DNA from 3 places in the Moorella sp. E306M genome. Region 2 is predicted to be linked to each of the others. Evidence: riboswitches for the same ligand, from Rfam matches in the RefSeq annotation. Region 2 holds a riboswitch; each other region holds the start of a gene.
The links. Region 2 has a riboswitch for cyclic di-AMP ahead of eam (glutamate 2,3-aminomutase). Riboswitches for the same ligand answer to the same signal wherever they lie in the genome.
Positions count from the first base shown of each region.

Region 1: it holds a riboswitch for cyclic di-AMP, as region 2 does, so the genes downstream of both, FLZ89_RS15975 (CAP domain-containing protein) here and eam (glutamate 2,3-aminomutase) in region 2, are expected to answer to the same signal.
Region 3: it holds a riboswitch for cyclic di-AMP, as region 2 does, so the genes downstream of both, FLZ89_RS12620 (alpha,alpha-trehalose-phosphate synthase (UDP-forming)) here and eam (glutamate 2,3-aminomutase) in region 2, are expected to answer to the same signal.

Region 1 covers NZ_BJKO01000001.1:2,118,423-2,122,701, forward strand. The annotation lists gene FLZ89_RS10910 (DUF3842 family protein) at 1-233, shown strand, start outside; gene FLZ89_RS10915 (CooT family nickel-binding protein) at 226-417, shown strand; gene cysK (cysteine synthase A) at 554-1,474, shown strand; gene FLZ89_RS15975 (CAP domain-containing protein) at 1,476-2,135, opposite strand; cyclic di-AMP (ydaO/yuaA leader) riboswitch at 2,189-2,315, opposite strand; gene FLZ89_RS10930 (YebC/PmpR family DNA-binding transcriptional regulator) at 2,518-3,276, shown strand; gene FLZ89_RS10935 (hypothetical protein) at 3,346-3,903, shown strand; gene FLZ89_RS10940 (amidohydrolase) at 4,018-4,279, shown strand, end outside.
Region 2 covers NZ_BJKO01000001.1:720,557-724,835, reverse strand. The annotation lists gene FLZ89_RS03785 (hypothetical protein) at 1-568, shown strand, start outside; gene FLZ89_RS03780 (phosphatidylserine decarboxylase) at 562-1,278, shown strand; gene FLZ89_RS03775 (DedA family protein) at 1,275-1,877, shown strand; cyclic di-AMP (ydaO/yuaA leader) riboswitch at 1,927-2,145, shown strand; gene eam (glutamate 2,3-aminomutase) at 2,262-3,515, shown strand; gene FLZ89_RS03765 (amidohydrolase family protein) at 3,766-4,279, shown strand, end outside.
Region 3 covers NZ_BJKO01000001.1:2,445,247-2,449,525, forward strand. The annotation lists gene galU (UTP--glucose-1-phosphate uridylyltransferase GalU) at 1-244, opposite strand, end outside; gene otsB (trehalose-phosphatase) at 316-1,071, opposite strand; gene FLZ89_RS12620 (alpha,alpha-trehalose-phosphate synthase (UDP-forming)) at 1,046-2,503, opposite strand; cyclic di-AMP (ydaO/yuaA leader) riboswitch at 2,613-2,759, opposite strand; gene FLZ89_RS12625 (amylo-alpha-1,6-glucosidase) at 2,886-4,279, shown strand, end outside.

The sequences.
Region 1 (4,279 bases), 1.4 Mb from region 2:
ATGTCATCACCGGTTCCGTAGCCATCCTTATAGCCGACGCCATGCTGGGGGAACTGACGCCGGCCATGGCCGCGGCCATTGCCGCCAGCCCGGCGCGTAAATTTCTCCTGCCTATAAATAAGGCCGGCGTTGAAATAATTGGTGTTGTTCCTGAACCCTTACCCCACTTGATTGACGCCCTGGCGCGGCGTCTTAAAACCTTTTGCGAAGGAGGAACCCGGAAAGATGTGTGAAGCCAATGCTTATCTCTTGAAAGAGGGCGGGGAAGAAGAACTGGTCTTTGAAAATGTTGACAGGATTGTGCCCCGGGAAGACGGTATCCTCATGGAAGATATCTTTGGCAAAAAGAAAATCCTGCGTGCCCGCATCAAAGAAATGGCCCTGGTCGATCATAAAATTTTCCTGGAGGCCATTTAAATCCAGACATTAATGCCAGCTAAGCCACTGCATAATAGTAGAGAAGCAGTGGCTTTTTACTTGACATAATCTGTACCGGAAGTTAAAATATGATTAATTCCGATATGAAAAGTATACATTAAGGAGGAAATTAACCATGAAAGTAGCCGCCGACATAACCCAGCTAATCGGCCGGACGCCAGTAGTAAGCTTACAACGCCTGGTGGAAAATGGGGCGGCAATATATGTAAAGCTGGAATACTTTAACCCCGGGGCTAGCGTTAAAGATCGAATTGCCCTCAGTATGATTGAAGCTGCGGAAGCAGAAGGAAAACTTAAACCGGGTGCCACCATCGTGGAGCCCACCAGCGGCAATACCGGCATTGGCCTGGCTATGATTGCAGCGGCCCGCGGCTACCGCTTAATCATTGTCATGCCGGAAACCATGAGCATTGAACGTCGCAAACTCCTGGCGGCCTATGGCGCTGAATTTATCCTAACTCCAGGGCACCTGGGTATGAAGGGGGCCGTAGATAAAGCCATGGAGTTAGTCCGGGAAAACCCTGATTATTTTATGCCTCAGCAGTTTGAAAACCCGGCCAACCCTGATGTACACCGCCGTACCACAGCCCGGGAAATTTTAGAGCAAATGGGCAAAGACCTGGATGCCTTTGTGGCCGGAGTGGGTACCGGGGGTACCATTACCGGCGTCGGCGAGGTTTTAAAGCAGGAAATTCCGGGGATAAAAATAATTGCTGTGGAACCGGCAGCTTCCCCCGTCCTTTCCGGGGGCCGGCCGGGCCCCCATAAGATCCAGGGCATCGGGGCCGGCTTTATCCCGCAGGTCCTGCGCCGCGAGGTAATCGATGAGGTTGTTACCGTGTCCAATGAAGACGCCCTCATGACCGCCCGGCGCCTGGCTCAGATGGAAGGCCTGCTGGTGGGTATCTCTTCCGGTGCAGCCGTCTATGCCGCCCTGCAGGTGGCCCGGCGCCTGGGTAAAGGTAAAAAAGTACTGGCTATTGCTCCGGATACCGGCGAGCGTTATCTGAGCACCGAACTTTTTAAAATAGGGTAGATTAGGTGAATAGCTGCACCCAGTAGTTACCGTACCTGCCGCCTTTGGCATGGCCGACGCCAATGGCCGTAAAATTGGGGTTTAAGATATTGCTGCGGTGGCCGGGGCTACCCATCCAGGCAGCTACCACGGCTTCGGGCGTTCGATAGCCGGCGGCGATGTTTTCACCGGCGGTACGGTAAGTAATACCGAATTTCTGTAACATGTTAAAGAAAGATCCGTAGGTAGGCGATTCGTGGCTGAAGTAATTATTATCCCGCATATCTTCAGCCTTGAGGCGTGCTACTTTTGCCAGCTGTAAATCTACAGTTAACGGCTTCAGCCCGACTTTAGCTCGCTCGGCGTTGACCAGGTCGACGACTTTTTGCTCAAACTGGTTCATCTGGTAGCTACTGGTAGCAGACTGGGATGCAGGTTGAGGGGCCGGAGTTGGAGCCGGTGCCGGTTTTGGTGCTGGAGCCGGTTGAGGTTGAGGTGCCGGTTGCGGGCGGTAATACCTGATGTAAAAATAATTTTGCGGTGCGAAATGGAAAGCATAATAGTTACCATTGTAAATTGTGTAAGTTGCTGCTTGAACAGGCGTGACCGGTACGATGGCCAGGGTGGTAACAATTAATATTACAGCCAGGGATGCGGCCAGGGTTTTGAATTTAGACCGCAAAACTAACCCCTCCTTTACAAACTAGATTACTTTAACGCTTGGCGGACCAGTAAAAAATCCCCCTCCAACGCCTGCGAGGTTAGCTGACGGGTACGGGCAAAAGGTTAGCCCTGCCACGGATTAACCCCAGAAAAATTGGTTCCCCCGCTTTCATAAAAGGAAATTCGGCGTTTCTGGTGGCCACGGCGTGAAATGAAAGTTACTAAATAGAATTTTACCATATAGGTGCCAAAAAGTTAACATAAAATTGGCCGCGTCTTCGAGGTAAAATATTACAGACATATTCGGCAGCGGGTAATGTAGATAATGAGGCTTATTGCTTAACTGCGGTTTTGTATGTTAGAATTTTAACGGCAGTTAGAGGTGAGAGGGGGGTAAAGGCATGTCCGGACATTCCAAGTGGGCCAATATAAAACATCGTAAGGCCAAGATGGATGAAAAGCGCGGCCGCCTTTTTACTAAAATCGGGCGAGAGATTATCATTGCTGCCCGGCAGGGAGGCGGTGACCCCGAAGGTAACCCGCGCTTGAAGGCAGCCATCGCCCGGGCTAAGGAAGTCAATATGCCCAATGAGAATATACAGCGGGCCATTATGCGCGGTACCGGCGAGATTGAAGGCGCAGCTTATGAAGAAATGGTTTATGAAGGCTATGGTCCCGGAGGCGTAGCCATGTTGTTAAATATTGCTACGGATAACCGTAACCGCACGGCTTCAGAAATCCGGTATATCTTTTCCCGCAATGGTGGAAATTTGGGGGAAAGCGGCTGTGTAGCCTGGATGTTTAACCCCAAGGGGGTCATTAGCGTCGAAGTTCCGGCGGGAGAAACCCGGGAAGAATTAATCCTCCAGGCTATTGAGGCCGGAGCAGAAGATATTGATGATAGTGCCCCTGACGCCATGGAAATAAAGACTGCTCCTGAAGACCTGGAGAAGGTAAAGAAAGCCCTGCAGGAAGCCGGAGCTAATATTACTAGCGCCGAAATAGCAATGGTACCCCAGACTACAGTAACCATTGACGATCCGGAAATGGCGGCTAAAGTCATGCGCCTGGTGGACCGCCTGGAGGATCACGATGACGTCCAGGCTGTTTATACCAACGCCGACATTCCTGCTGCCGTTCTGGAGCAGCTGGAGTTATAAGCAGGTATAAAACCTTGTTGCGCCGGCAAAGCTAGAAGGTGGTAATTTCTGTTATAAGGAGGTGCCACCTTGGGCGACGCAAGCCGGCGCTTTTTTGTTCTTGGCCTTATGATTTTTCTCCTCGGGGGGCTGGTGGCTTACCAGCAAGCCAGGGTAAGTACCGGGCAAAGGCCGGTTATCTTAAAGGTGCCGGGTCTTCTGGAGCCAAGGGTACTGGAGGAACCTCACCTGGAGAGATATTATCGCTACTGTGGCCACCGGGAACCCATTCCTCTACCGGCAGGGGTCAAGTGGAACTGGGCTGATAAAGAAGAAATGAACCTTCTTTTCCCACCGGCCGAGGGTTGGCGCATAACCCGGGAGGAGGAACACCTGGTCATCATCCAGGAGGTAGATGCTCTGTGCCCTGCCGATGCACCCAGACGCCATTTGGCCGTCAAGGATGGCCTGGTAGCTATTTATCAGGGCCCGGCCGGCAGCCTGGGACCACTAATGCGGGTAACGAACCTGAAAGTTGCCTCCTTGCCGCCCAGCTGGCGGGAAAAAATAGAAAATGACCAGGCAGAATTCAATTCCGAACAAGAGGTCCTGGAAGCCCTGGATAGCCTGGACGAATTTCGCCCCTAAAGGTCGGCATTTACCCCTTTGCTCCTCATACCTCCACCTTTTAAACATGATTTCTTTTAAAAAAACCTTGTATAAACGAAGCCCCGGGTTTAAGCTTAGGGTGGAGGGATAAACATGACACAAGAAACGCTCTGCCGCCAGGGGTATTTGGATGCCCACTTACATTTATGGGAATTTGCCATCTTCAATCGCTTCGCCAACCTGGAAAAATGCTTAAGCCTTGAGGAACTGGTGGAAACCCTGAAGTCTCGTTTGGTTGAAGGGTGGGCCGTAGGGGTACGCTTTAACCAGGAAAGGTTGGCCGAAAAAATTATCCCCGGGCGGGCCTTCCTGGATCACGCCTTCGGATCAACGCCGGTGGTAATAGTCCGGACTT
Region 2 (4,279 bases):
TAACTCTCCCGTTGCCGGCAACCGCTGTTACGGCCAGTCCTACCGGTGGGCAGAGGCTTTTGCCATCGGCCCTTTACGGGATGACAGGCGCTACCGTTTTCAGGATCTTATTGAATCCAAACGCCTGGGTACCCTGGAGATTCGGGTTTTCGACCCGGTGTGGGACCTGGAACGCATCCGGATTCTCCTGGAGTGTATCCAGGCCATCCTCCTGGCTGATGCAGATTATCCCGGTGATATAAAGGTTTATAATGGCCTTCGCCTGAAGGTAGCCAGAGAGGGTTACATAGAGGAATTACGCCCGGTTTACCGGGACTTAACCCGGCTCCTGCCGGTGCCGGAAGACCTGTTCCGCCGTACCCCGGCCGACACCGTCAAGGAACTCTGGCTCCGGGAGGGTACTCTGGCCACTTATGCCGCCCTGGACAATGCCTACCGCAATGGGGTCTTGAAGCCCCGGCCCTTGCGACCGGTAAAAGTCAGCTGGCCCTTGATGCTGGCCGGCTTTTGCGGTTATTATTTACCCAAAATGCCCTATAATATCAAGAAAGTGTGGTCGGAATGGTGACCTTTTTTAAGATCCTGGCGGGCCTTGCCGCCATCGGCGGTGGCATCTTCTGGTACCTGCGCAAGGTATGGTTTTATCGCGACCCGGTGCGGGTGGCGCCGCAAGAGGAAGGGGCCATCCTGGCCCCGGCCGACGGCAAAGTTGTCTATATCAAGCCCTTTCGCGATGGCCGGGTGGTAGCGGAGAAACTGGGCCGGCCCATTCCCATTGAGGAAATAATGAAAGCTCAGGGCCTTAGTAACAGGGGCTGGATCGTTGGTATCTATATGTCTCCCCTGGATGTCCATTTTAACTATGCTCCCATTGATGCCCGGGTGGAGAATATGGTCCATACCCAGGCCAGGGTGAATTTGCCCATGGTCGACCTGTGGGAATATATTCGCCTCACCTATCTCCGGCGGGCGGTAGATCTTTTCAGCCACCGCTACCGCCTGGTAAATGAACGATTGACCATCTTCTTAAGGGGCCGTGACGTGCAGCTGGCCATGGTGGAGATTGCCGATAAGTTTGTCAATAAGATCAAATGTTTTATCACTCCCGGCCAGGCCGTTACCCGGGGCCAGAAGGTCTCCTTTATCGAACGTGGTTCCCAGGTAGACCTGGTTATCTTCAAGGATGATGTAGAGTTTGCCGTCCGGGTGGGCCAGCAGGTTTACGGCGCCCGGACGGTGGTGGCCCGTTACCGGGCGGCAGGCAGGGCAGAGCAGTGACGGCCGTCCATGTCTATATGGCTCTCTTTGGCCTGCTGGTCGTTGAAGGTATGGGTGTCCCGGGCATCCCCTTTGAGCCGGTCTTCCTGGCCGCCGGTTATTTAATCGAGCGCGGGGAGATGAACTTTTGGGGGGCAGTGACGGTCGGCAGCGCCGGCAATCTCCTGGGCAACTTGATAGGTTACTGGCTGGGGGCCAGGCCGGGGCGAGGCATAATCGAACGCTTTCTCCACCGGGGCTGGGGTCCGGACGGCCTGGCCACAACCCGGGACTGGCTGGACCGCTTTGGAGCGGCGGTAATTATTTTTGCCCGCTGGTTTGGCCCCATCAGGACGCCGACCATCTTGGCAGCGGGTGTCCTGGGAATGAATCCCGGCATCTATGCCCTTTATTCAGCCCTGGGCGCCTTTACCTGGACTATGGCTTGGCAGTACGCCAGCTGGAAGGGGGCCCATTATCTCCTGGCGTGGTGGTACCTTTACCGCCGCTACGCCACCTGGTGGATGGATATCCTACTGGTCCTGGCATTCCTGGCGGTTACCGCCGGTTCTATCTATTATTGCTGGTACCGGCTAATGGTAAGAAATGGAAAAGAATAAGTTTGACAAATCCCGTATCTTGTGTTAAAATTATTTAGAACAAATGAATAAAAGCAGAGCGCTGAATCCCTTTTCAGGGAACGGGGGAACCAGTCTTTTGGGGTGAATCCCCGCGCTCAGTAGTCTTTACGTCTTCCCTAAAATCCCGTTATCCTAAAGGAAATTTTGGATAAAGCAAAGGAGCAACGGAAGAGAAACTGAGTGCGGGGTAGGGTTAGCTTTCGACCCGAACCCGGCAGCTAACTTCGTAAGCGTGGAAAGTGAAAGAGGCATCGTACCCCTTTAATTTCTTGTACCCAAAACCCCGGTTCAGGCCGGGGTTTTATTTTATAACAGGAAGGGAGGTAGAAACTCGTGAGTGTCTGTCCAAACAAAGGGAAGCTGATGAGTAGAGAAGCCAAAAGGGAAATTGCATTGCAAAGGGCAGCTGAGTTAAAGGCCAGGATTATTGATTACCTGGACGCCAGAGATACCATCCCCAGCGGTTTGGAAGTCGCAGCGGAGATTGAAGCCAGCCGGCAGCGGATTATGGCCTATTTTGGTGCCAGTGAAGATGACTGGCAAGACTGGCGCTGGCAATTGCAGCATCGGATTACCTCGGTTGACGTCCTGGGGGAATTAATTCCCTTAACCGAAGCGGAAAAGGAAGCCATCAAGCGGGTCGAGCGTACCTACCGCTGGGCCGTTTCGCCCTATTATCTTTCTCTCATGGGCAAAGATGCCAGCTGCCCCATCCGGCGGCAGGCCTTACCCAGTGCCGCCGAGTTGGAGGATAAGGTCGGGGTACTCGACCCCATGGATGAGGAGCTGACGTCACCGGCACCGGCCATTACCCGGCGTTACCCCGACCGCTTGATTATTAACGTCACCAACCAGTGTGCCATGTACTGCCGCCACTGCCAGCGGCGCCGCAATATCGGTGAAGTTGACCGGAGCCGCAGCCGCCGGGAGCTGGAGCGGGCCCTGGAGTATATTCGCCGCAACAAAGAAATACGCGATGTCCTGATCACCGGCGGCGACGCTTTAATGCTGAGTGACGCCACAATCGACTGGCTGTTAACGGAACTGGATAATATACCTCATGTGGAGATTAAGCGCCTGGGCACCCGGGTGCCGGTTACTTTGCCTCAGCGTATTACGGCGGAATTATGCCGGGTACTGGCCAAGCACCCGCCGATTTACCTTAATACCCAGTTTAACCACCCCCGGGAGGTTACGGCGGCAGCGAAAGCGGCCTGCGATCGCCTGGTGCAGGCCGGGGTGGTCCTGGGAAACCAGGCGGTTTTATTAAAGGGCATCAATAACCATCCCTTTGTTATGAGGAAGCTCAACCAGGAACTGTTGAAAATCCGGGTACGGCCCTATTATATCTTCCACGCCAAGCCGGTTAAAGGGACGACTCACTTTATCACTTCCATTGAGGAAGGCGTGGAAATAATGGAGCAGCTGCGCGGTTATACTTCCGGCCTGGCCGTACCTACCTATATAATCAATGCACCCCACGGGCTGGGCAAGACGCCCATTTTACCACAGTATGTGCTGGCCTGCAATGACGACCAGGTCATCCTGCGGACCTGGGAAAAGCGGACCCTCTTTTACCCCAACCTGGGATGCCAGAAAGAACAGACTAAGGCTTAAAACAAAAGCGCCGGGCAATTCCGGCGCTTTTTACATACCATCTCCCTGATGGGAGCCCGGTGACACATTAAAATCCAAATAAAATAAACGTAACACCGTTCCTGATACCGGACCATAATTTACCAAAATCTCTGGCATATTCGGCATAAAACAAGAGAATCCTTGTTTATTGACCGTTAAATTTTCCTGTGGTAGGATTAAGATTGGGTTAAATATAAACCAATATAATTATCAGGAAGGAAGATAAAAATTGAATGATTTGTTAATCAGGCGCGCGCGGCTCATGGATGAGCCGGGAACTGTTGATGTAGCCATTAAAGACGGATACATTGTTGCCGCCGGGGGAGGAGTGGCCGGCTCGGCCCGGCAAATGGTCGATGCGGCAGGGAGACTCCTGATACCGGCCTTTGTCGATGCCCATACCCACCTGGACAAGGCCCTGACGGCGCCCCAGGAAGGCGCAGGCTCCCTGGCCGAAGCCATTGAGGATTTCCAGCGGCGCAGCCGCAAAATGGATAAAAATGATTTTATCGACCGCGGCCGCCGGGTGCTTAAAATGGCCTTGCGCCATGGGACGGCTACCATGCGCACCCATATTACCGTCAACGAAGCCCTGGGCCTGCGAGGTGTTGAAGCGGCCCTGGAACTCAAGGAAGAATTTGCCGGGAGAGTTGACCTGCAAGTATTTGCCATGGCCGGTGAATTGGAACCGGCACCGGCACCACCTTTAAAGGAACTCATGGAAGAAGCACTGCGCCTGGGGG
Region 3 (4,279 bases), 1.7 Mb from region 2:
CCTTTTCCCGCAGGAGGTTCTCCAGTTCCAGGGAACGGTCAAAATGATCCTCAATGGCCCGTTTGTTTTTCCCGGTAATAATGAGGATGTCCTCTATTCCAGCATTAACGGCTTCTTCGACTATGAATTGGATGGCTGGCTTGTCAACAATTGGTAGCATTTCTTTGGGCTGGGCCTTGGTGGCCGGCAGGAAGCGGGTGCCCCATCCGGCAGCTGGAATGATGGCTTTCTGTACCGTTGACAACAAATATCACCTCGTTCTCAGGATTTTAAAATTTTTATTGTTCTCGGGTCCGGGATAGACTTGGCCTTTTATTATAAAGAGATCAGAAGCTCCAGGAACTGAACAACTTCTGCCGGGGATGGTAAAAAATAGCGGGCTTTGCTGGCAACCCCGTTACCTACGCGGATGGCCAGGCCGCCGGCGGGCAAAGCAGCGAAGGCATCTTCATCGGTCCGGTCATCGCCTAAATAGACGGGTAATGACCGGGGCCATTGCCTGGTGAAGTAGGCTACCGCCAAGCCCTTGTTTATGCCCCGGCGACGAACTTCAAGCACTTTATGACCGGAAAGCAGTTCGACATTGTTATTTAAAAAGGGCTGCATGGCCCGGCGAAACTGTTTTAAGGCTATCGCAGCTAGCTTTGGGTCAGCCAGGCGGTAATGTAGGGCTATAGCTTCACCTTTATTTTCTACAAAAACTCCAGGAATATCTGCTATTATCTGGCGGGCCAGCCTAAAAATATCTTTCCAGGGGATATCTTCTTGCCCGGAAGGCAGGAGATTGATTACCTGCCTTTCCGGTGTAGCTACCTCTGCCCCGTGCAGGCCAGCAAGATAAAGCCCTGCCACTGGCAGCAACTCCTGCAGGTCCTTTAGACCCCGGCCACTAATTATGGCCAGGTGGAAGCCTGGCCTGGATACCAGCTGCCGCAGCAAGGTCAGGAGATGAATATTGGGACGGGCCAGCTCTGGCCGGGGCGCCAGGGGTACAAGGGTGCCGTCATAGTCACACATAAGGAGCACTTCGGGGTAATCACGGACTTTAGCTGCTAGCTGAGCCGGAGACACTGGGTGTTTCCCCTTCCCGGGCCATCATGGCCTGGTGGAAACAGGTCAACCACCAGCGGATATCATGGCGGCGTACCTTTTCCTGCATCAGGCGCATTCTTTTTTCCTGCTCGGCCCGGCCCATGTTCAGGGCTGTATTTAAAATCATGGCCATGCCATCAATATCGTATGGGTTGACGAGGACGGCACCCTTCAATTCCTGGGCGGCACCGGCAAAGCGGCTTAAGACCAGGACCCCGCTGCCGTCATATCGGGAAGCTACATATTCTTTAGCCACCAGGTTCAGGCCATCACGCAAAGGCGTAACCATCATGACATCGGCTGCCAGGTAATAGGCTACCAATTCTTGTCGGGGCAGGCCCCGCCAGAAGTAGTGGACGGGGCGATAACTACCTTCGCTGAAGCGGCCGTTGATCCGGCCCACGGCAGCTTCTACTTCTTCCTTTAGCTGGCGGTAGGCCGGTACGGCCGTCCTGCTGGGTACGGCAATCTGGACCAGGGCCGCCCGGCCGCGCCATTCGGGTACTTTTTCCAGCAGGCGTTCCCAGGCCAGCAGCCTTTCCAGGATACCCTTGGTATAATCCAGCCTTTCTACACTCAGGGCCAGGTGTTCAACACCAAACTGGCTGCGCAAGGCTCTAGCCCGGGCCCGGGTAGCCGGATCTAATGCCTGGCGCTGGAAGGCCTGGTAATCGACACCCATGGGCCAGGCACCGACATGGATGCGCCGCTGTTGCCAGTAGACAACATTGTGCTCAAAATCCACCCGGGCATCCAGCAGGGTGGCGACGGCATTCAGGAAATTATCGACATAAGATTGCAAATGAAAGCCCAGGACATCGGTGCCCAGGAGACCGCGCAAGAATTGGGGCGCCCAGGGAAGGGTGGCCAGGAGATCGTGGTGGGGAAAGGGGATATGCCAGAAAAAGAACTGCTTTAATTGCGGCTTGCGGTGGCGGATTTGGGCCGGTACCAGGGCCAGGTGATAGTCGTTGACCCAGACGGTATCGCCTTCCCTGGCTTCCATAAGTGCAGCATCGGCAAATTTAGCGTTGACTTTAACATATGTTTCCCATTCCAGGGAGTTATAACAACACTTTTCTAAAAAATAATGGCACAGGGGCCACAGGGCACTGTTGGTAAAACCGTGGTAATAAAGCTTTATTTCCTCGGCAGTCAGGGGAACCTCCCGGAAGGTATAGGCCGGATCGTCCTGGGGAACCGGTAAACGTACCCCGGGAGTATTGTCCTGTGGCGCATCGCGCCCGCCCCAGGCAACCCAGACACCACCCTTTTCCTTTAAGAATGGTTCTACCGCCGAGACGAGGCCGCTGATGGCCGGTACAGGTTGGATACCGCTGTCAGTGGCTTGCAAATTGTAGGCACCCCGGTTGGAAACCATAATAATTTTAGCAGCCTGTTTTTTAGCCACTTAGCATACCTCCTTTTAGCCTGTGCCTATTGTCGAGACCTACTTCACTCCTTTAAAATAAAATTAAAAATAAAATTAAACCCCGAGGGACCGGGGTATGTAAGTATCGATATATCCCCTTCCACGCTTACGAAGTTAGCTGACGGATTCGGGCTGAAGGTTAGCCCTACTCACCGGAATTAACCGGCAAGATTCACCCCGGAAAAATGGGTCCCCCGCTTACGGCTGTTGCACCGCAATTCAGCGTTCCAGGATATACAAATTAATTATATCATATTTATTATATCATACTGGTAACGAAATGCAAATATTACGTTTTATATATTGGAAATAAATTCCAAAAACCGCTCAATCTTTCTAAAAACACACAGGAGGGTGATATATGCTGGAAACGTCCCTGGATTTACGCAATAGTCCATGTGTATTGGAACCCCGGACAGAAGTCCTAAAAGAAGGGAATATTTTCCTTATTTCCCTGCCGGATGGTTCCATTATTGACCAGGACAACAGCAGCCTGGGCCTGTATTATAATGATACCCGTTATCTAAACTGCCTGGAACTCACCGCTGGCGGGTGGCGGCCTGTTTTCCTTTCCTCCTCTGTGCGCGACAGCCATTTTACCCAGATTGAATTAACCAATCCCGTTTTTGCTCTGAGTGATGGTAAAGTAGTACCAGCCCAGTCCATCCACCTCCGCCTTTTGCGGCTGATTAAAGGGGCCCTCTACCAGCGTTTACGCTTAATCAATTTTAATCCTTTCCCCGTAAATTTAAACCTTCATTTTACCATCGGTGCTGATTTCCGGGATGTTTTTGAAGTTCGCGGCAGCCGGCGCCAGCGCCGGGGAGAATTTTTAAAAACAGAAGTTCACCACCAGGGGTTAATCCTCGCTTACCTGGGCCTGGACAACGTGATCCAGACTACGCATATTACCTTCGAACCGGCACCGACCAGTATTGTAGGCCGGCCGGGCCGGGCGGAAGTTACCTATGACCTTACCCTGCCCCCCCAAAAAAAGCTTTACCTGTACTTAAGGATTGAACCCGACGGGCAAAACATGTTCCCGGCCACGCATATCAGCGACCTTTTTGCCGCAGCCACCATAGAGCTGGCCGGTTCTTACCACCAGTGGCAAAAGGAATGCACCCAGATCTGGACGGATAACAATTTTATTAATGATATGTTCCGCACGGCCATCACCGACCTGAAGGCCCTGGAAATTGATTATCCCGGGGAGGGGAAAATTATTGCCGCCGGGATACCGTGGTATACCGCTCCTTTTGGCCGGGATTCCCTCATCACTTCCTGGCAGACCCTTATCTTAAACCCGGATCTAGCCCGCCATACCCTGCGGTTCCTGGCCCGTTACCAGGGGAAGCAGGTGGACAAATGGCGGGAAGAAAGGCCGGGAAAAATACTCCATGAGTTGCGGCGGGGCGAGATGACCCGCTGCCAGGAAGTACCCCACAGTCCATATTATGGTTCCATAGATGCCACCCTGTGGTTTATTATCCTCCTTGCTGCCGCCTACAGGTGGACTTTAGATCAGGATCTGTTACAGGAAATGGTCACCCCTTTAAGGCGCTGCCTGCACTGGTGCGTGCGTTATGGCGACTTAGATGGTGACGGTTACCTGGAATACCAGCGGGAATCGTCGGCAGGCCTGACCAACCAGGGGTGGAAAGATTCCTGGGATGCCGTAGTCGACCGTGAAGGGCGCATCCCCGAAGGACCTGTGGCCCTGGTAGAAGTCCAGGCCTATTACTACCTGGCCCT